One region of the Dielma fastidiosa genome, then DNA from elsewhere that is predicted to be linked to it. Evidence: predicted binding sites of a transcription regulator. Region 1 holds the regulator's gene; the other holds the start of a gene.
What was found. The regulator HrcA, encoded in region 1, represses chaperone genes, less so after heat shock. The targets are predictions, from matches to a motif close to TTTTAGCACTNNNNNNNNNNNAGTGCTAAAA.
Positions count from the first base shown of each region.

Region 2: the regulator HrcA is predicted to act here: its motif matches at 1,945-1,975, upstream of DWZ33_RS02055 (DUF6061 family protein).

Region 1 covers NZ_QRQL01000005.1:141,287-144,715, forward strand. Annotated here, with positions in the region: gene DWZ33_RS18430 (prepilin-type N-terminal cleavage/methylation domain-containing protein) at 1-649, shown strand, start outside; gene hrcA (heat-inducible transcriptional repressor HrcA) at 803-1,822, shown strand; gene grpE (nucleotide exchange factor GrpE) at 1,833-2,465, shown strand; gene dnaK (molecular chaperone DnaK) at 2,480-3,429, shown strand, end outside.
Region 2 covers NZ_QRQL01000001.1:389,711-393,139, reverse strand. Annotated here, with positions in the region: gene DWZ33_RS02070 (HTH domain-containing protein) at 1-719, shown strand, start outside; gene DWZ33_RS02065 (PTS sugar transporter subunit IIA) at 848-1,258, shown strand; gene DWZ33_RS02060 (PTS sugar transporter subunit IIB) at 1,276-1,701, shown strand; gene DWZ33_RS02055 (DUF6061 family protein) at 1,990-2,220, shown strand; gene DWZ33_RS02050 (ABC transporter ATP-binding protein) at 2,378-3,429, opposite strand, start outside.

The DNA.
Region 1 (3,429 bases):
TATCAGACTTGGCAGTGATGAAAATTATGATTTACTGAATGAGGTATTAAATAATACGAATGAAGAATATTTCTCAACTGTGCCTAAATGTCCTGACGGCGGCAGCTACTTAATTGAATCATACACAACTGATGCAGGGAAAACTGCCTATCGGACAAAATGTACGATTCATTCTAAAACAACTTCGACAATTCCAGTTCAGATTTTTGACCAAATGAAAGATTTGATGGATAACCCAGATAAATACAAACAATTTAACCCTTACGGAAGTGATAAGAATATTAATGATTGGCAGTTAAACAGCAATGATCAGGTACGGGCTATCTTAAAAAAAGCCAATGGCGGGAAATGGCCGACACTTATCCTTGATGGAAGTGATACTGTTTATTATGTACAGCCTTATATGGATACATATAAATCAGAGACAACAACACCAAGCGGCCAAAAGTATGTCTATGCGTCGACAGGTGAAAATTGGTTTGCTTCGCTGATTTATGACCGTGACAGCGGCAAGTGGTATCAGCCGTCTACAAAAAATCAGACAATCTTAATCGCTAATAAATCCTATGATACTGTTAAAGAAGAAATGGAAAAGCTGCACTGGGTAGAAGCTAACCCTGTGATTTCCGGAGAAATTATCATGCCATAACGAACAGACGCGTAATCTGTTCGTTTTTATGTTAGACACATAATTTCACATTCATTTTTATTTGATTTTAGCACTTTATTGTTGACAGTGCTAAAGATTCGGTATATACTGTTAGCAGTAAGAAGGGTTGAGTGCTAGAAAGGAGCGGTGAATATGGATCAGCTAACATTCAGACAGACGAAAGTATTTAAAACCATCGTTGATGAATTTATTCGTACCGCTGAACCGGTCGGCAGTAAAACATTACTCACACTGCTTGATTTCAACTGCTCATCAGCGACGCTGCGCAATGAAATGGCAGCGCTTGAAGAAATGGGCTTGCTTGAAAAAACACATACATCTAGCGGCCGCATACCTTCTTCTAAAGGTTATCGGTATTATGTTGATAATCTGATGGAAAAGCAGCTTGATCAGAAAGTTGTCAATGCCTTGCAGACCGTCTTTGATGCCCGCAACATGAGCATCGATGAGGTAGTTCGGCAAAGCTGTGATATTCTCTCACAGATGACAAATCTGACAAGTGTGGTTCTGGGACCTGAATCAAGGTATCAGACCTTGCAGCATATCTCGCTGATTCCAATCAATGAACGCAGTGCAGTGGCAATATTTATTACCAATCATGGTCATACAGAAAATAAAACCTTCCAATTTGAAGATAATATTTCAATGAGTGATATTACCACCTGCTGCAATATATTGAATGAGAATTTGTGCGGTATCGCATTAAATGAAGTTGTTGAAAAAATGAAAGAGATTGAGCCGTTGCTGGCAGGCAAGGTTAAGCGGCATGAAATATTGTTTGAAGCCTTTGTCAATGCCTTTGTACGGTTTGCCAGTGATCAGGTTTATCTGTCAGGACAGAAAAATATGCTGTATCAGCCGGAATTTGCCGATATTGAAAAGCTGAAGCAGCTGATGTCAATGCTGGAAAACAGCAGTCTGTGGCGTCAGATTGGTTATGGCAATGAAGAGATGGCAATCAGGATCGGTACAGATAATCGTGAATTAATGAATATTGACGATGTTTCTGTCATATCCAGCAAGTTTAAGATCAATAAGGATGAGGAAGGCCAGCTGATGGTAGTGGGACCTACGCGTATGCCTTATAATCAGGTTGTTGCGCTGATGGAATACATGAGCCAGCAGATTGAAAAGATGTTCAACAACGAATAAGGAGAATAAAATGGACGAGAAAAAAACAGAAGAAAAGCAGACATGCGAAGCGGCGGCTGAGGAAACTAAGCCAAACGTTGAAGCCGAAGCCTGTGAATGTGAATGCCATGAGAAAGCTGAATCTTGTGAATGTGAATGTGAACATGAAGGCAAGGGTCACGGACATGGCAAGAAAAAAGAAATTGAACGGCTGAAAGCGGAAAATGAAGATTTACGCAAGGAATTAGACGTAGCCAAGAATGCTTATTACAAGGCGTACGCAGATACTGAAAATGCGAAGCGCCGGCTTCAGCAGGAATTTGATACTGCTAATAAATATAAAATGCAGAGCTTTGGTAAAGAGATTCTGCCTGTCATTGACAATCTTGAACGAGCATTGATCGTCAAGAGTGACTCAGAAGATATCAAGACTTATGTCAAGGGTTTTGAAATGATCTACAACCAGTTGATCGAGCTTCTGAAAAAAGAAGGTATCACTGAAATCGAAGCGAGTGATAAGCCGTTTGATCCAAACTTCCACCAGGCACTGATGCAGGAAAGCCGGGAAGGCGTGGAAAGCGGTATGGTATTGGAAGTATTACAAAAAGGCTATATGATTAAAGATCGTATTTTAAGACCAGCGCTTGTAAAGGTAAGCGAATAAGGAGGACACACATTATGAGTAAAATTATCGGTATTGACTTAGGTACAACAAATTCATGCGTTGCTGTTATGGACGGCGGCGACTGCAAAGTTATCACAAACCCAGAAGGAAACAGAACTACACCGTCAGTAGTTGCTTATAAGAACGGTGAGCGTATCGTTGGTGATGCTGCTAAACGTCAGGTAGTAACTAATAAGGATACGGTTTCTTCAATCAAACGTTTAATGGGTACGAATGAAAAAGTAACTCTGGAAGGTAAGGAATATACACCGCAGGAAATTTCTGCAATGGTTCTTCAATATTTGAAATCTTATGCAGAAGGATATCTTGGTGAAACAGTTACTAAAGCGGTTATTACGGTTCCTGCATATTTCAATGATGCTCAGCGTCAGGCAACTAAAGATGCTGGTAAGATTGCCGGTCTTGAAGTTGAACGTATTATCAATGAACCGACTGCTGCTGCATTAGCTTATGGTATTGATAAAACAGATAAAGAACAAAAGGTTTTAGTTTATGACTTAGGCGGCGGTACATTCGATGTATCTATCCTTGAATTAGCTGACGGTACATTTGAAGTATTATCAACTTCAGGTGATACACATCTGGGCGGCGATGATTTTGATAACGTTGTTGTTGATTGGATGGTAGATTCTTTCAAGAAAGAAAATGGCATTGATCTGCGTTCAGATAAAATGGCTATGCAGCGTTTAAAAGAAGCTGCTGAAAAAGCGAAGAAAGATTTAAGCGGTACAGTAACAACACAGATTTCATTACCGTTTATCTCAGCGGGTGCTAATGGTCCGCTGCACTTTGAAGCAACATTAACAAGAGCTAAATTTGATGAAATGACTAAATCATTAGTTGAACGTACAATCATCCCAGTACGCAATGCGTTAAGAGATGCCGGTTTGACAAAGAATGATATTCATCAGGTATTATTAGTTGGTGGTTCTACACGTATTCC
Region 2 (3,429 bases), on a different contig from region 1:
AGGTGAATTATGAGTATCATCGTCAAAATATTGCTGTTGTTTCCACGGCAGGCAGAATTGTCGCAGGCTATATAGCCAATGATTTAAACAAGAAATTCAGCCGTTATATTCAAAGCCTTGCTGTATTAAATCTTTATGAGATGCGAAGCTTGAATTTCGACGATTTTGATTGTGTAATCTGTGATAAAAATGATTACTACAAACGTTATCCAATTAAATTTGTTGCTTACACATCAATGACTAGCTTAGCCCAGGATGACCTTTATGGGAAAGTTTTTAAATCTGGCTATGATCGTCATATATTGGATTTTATGAAGCGAATTACTAAGATCACAGAAGATGTGGTAAGTGATAATTTTAATGCATTGGTTAAATGTATATGTTTTCGTCATGCGGCAGAAAGTAAATTGACTGAACTTGAAAATGCTATCCTTTGGAAAAACTCACTCATTTCTTATGTTAAACGGCAGTGTTTAATTATTTTTTGTGATATATCTCATACCAAGAAAGAATTTATTGAATTTTATCGGGTTAGCAAATTTGCCAAGTATGCAATAGTAGTATCCATAGATTATGGTTATGATTTATCTAAGATTAAATTGATTAATTCAATATTAGATCGGCTGATTGAAAATGATGGCTATTTTGATTTGATGCTTAGCGATACTTCAGCCGCCTATGATCAATTATTCGACGATATTATTGAGAATCAGTCTTAGCGGAAGCAATTCCGCTTTTTTTTTTCATCAGCATTCGTGAAAAAGCATGAGTTTCACGATATCGAATGAAAAAGTAAGCGTTTACATAAGTTGCCTGTAATGTGAAAATAAGGGCAGGAGGAAGGCACATGATTAAAATTTTTTTAGCTACACACGGTCATCTAGCCAGTGGTTTTAAAAGCTCTTTGGACATCCTTTTAGGTGATTCATCAAATGTTACTATTTTTGATGCTTACGTTGATGAACATTCTGTACAATCTAAATTGGATGATTTCTATCGCAATGTTGATGAAAGAGATCAGGTATTTCTATTATCAGATTTATATGGCGGCAGTGTCAATCAAGCGATGTTTACTTATTTGAAGCATCAAAATACTACACTGATAACAGGGGTGAATTTAGCTTTGATTTTAGAGCTGGCAATGAAATTGGAACCATTGGATGAAAAGGCAATGAATCAGCTAGTTGAAAATAGCCGCAAAGCATTATTAATTGTAAAAGATGACCAAACACAATTTTGTGATGATGATTTTTTCTAAAAGAAAGGAGGCATAGAATGATTAATCTAATACGTTTAGACGAACGCATGATTCATGGACAGATTGCTATTAAATGGTCGAAACATACTGGTGTGGATCGTATCATTGTAGCTAATGATGCGGCAGCAGCCAATAGTATTGTTCAAAAATCATTAATGATGGCTGCTCCTTCTAATATTAAGGTAGCAATTAAAAGCATTGATGATGCGGTTCGTTTAATCAATGATCCGCGTTCAGATAAATTGAAAATATTGCTGATAGTGGCCAATCCTGTTGATTTATTAAAGATGGTTGAACAGGTAAAAGGAATTCCTAGAATCAATATTGGCAATTATGGAAGAATTGCTGAGAAAAAGGGAAATCTTCAGCGATGCGCCTATGGCAGTAATTTATACGCATATGAAGATGAAGCAGCAATTTTCGCAAAGATTATTCAAACTTGAATTGAGATTTCATATATTCAAAGGGATTTAATAACTGTTATATTTTATTATCAAATATCTCTCAAGCCCTTGAAAACACTAAGTTTGTCGCAGGTGAGCTTTCCCTTATTGTTTCCCTTGTATTATATTGTCCCATGAGTGTTTACGAACTCTGATAAGGGAAAAAACAAGGGAAAGAAAATCTTATAAAACAGTATAACACAAAATAAAAGTGACATGGTGAACTGATTGAAATGCTTCTGATTTTTGCAACAAATGATTGATTGAACGATAAGGAGATTTGATACGATGAGAACGATATTTGCAGAATACAATCCACAACGCAACAGCATTGATGTTTATACTTCTGCTGGCTATATGCTCCGCATTGACTGCTGGGAAGCGGAGAAGAATTTAACAACTACTCCCGGATCTGACTGTGCATTAAACGCACTTGCCATTGATGAACCACTTGAGTATGCAAGATTGTATCTTGATGGAACGATGCAAATGTGGATAGATGCGGAAGATTCCTTTTAGGTATACGCAAGAAACGGCGGCTCTGATTTCTCAAAACCGCCGTTAGGATAATAACTTAAAATAGGCGCGCAAAATCACCTGCCCCAGCCAGCGTTTTTTCTTTCCCCATAGTCGGGGCAGGTTCATGCGCTATGCAATTATTCTTCTTTAGCTTCTATCAAGCCGATATTTTTTTCTCTGCGTTCCACATAGCAGCATATTTTCCGCCTTTCGCAAGCAATTCCTCGTGGGTTCCAGATTCAGCAATCCTGCCATCACCCATTACAAGAATTTGATCAGCGTTTTTGACAATGGAAAGGGTATGAGCAATCATTACCACTGTCTTTTTCTCTTTTAATAGATTAGCGATGGCCTGCTTTACGGCAAGCTCATTTTCAATGTCAAGAGATGCTGTTGCTTCATCCAAGAGCAGGATGGGGCTATTTTTCAGTATAGCGCGGGCTATTGAAATTCGCTGACGCTCACCGCCAGAGAGAAGATTTCCGTTCTCACCAGTCGGCGTATCATATCCCTTTTCCATCTTACGGATGAAGCTGTCACAGTTAGCCTCCCGGCAAGCATCCTCGATTTCCGTGTCCGTAGCATTAGGGCGGGCGTGTCGGATATTATCCCGGATGGTATCGTCAAAAAGAAATACGTCCTGGTCTACCATAGAAACTTGTTCCAGTACACGCTCTGCGGCAACATGGTTAATGGGTTTACCTCCAATAGAAATCGTCCCGCCCGTTGCTTCATAATATTTTGCAATCAGATTCAAAATAGTAGATTTGCCAGAGCCAGAGTCTCCGACAATGGCCGTGAGCTTTTGATCTGGCACCGTAAAGGTGGCGTGTTTTAGTACAGGTTCACCGGGAACATACTCAAAATCTACATTGTCAAATGTGATTTCATGGGTAGCTGTGTGAAGCGGCTCCATGCTGCCAGTTTCCTCCGGCTCATTCATTACACTCAAGATTTTGTTTTTCGAGATCATCAGGTTCTTATAACTGGTGAGGTCTACAAAAATCGAGTTAGCCAGCTTTGCACAGAACAGGGGCAGCATACAAATCAAAAGGTAGTCCACCGTGTTCAGTGTCCCTGCGACCCAGGGTGCATAGGCCAGCAAGATAACCAGCGGGCAGGACAGCCAACTCAAAATACCAAAGACCGCACCAATAGGAAGCACTTTTGATTCGTACACAAAGCTGATCCGACAGAACTCCCGCATAG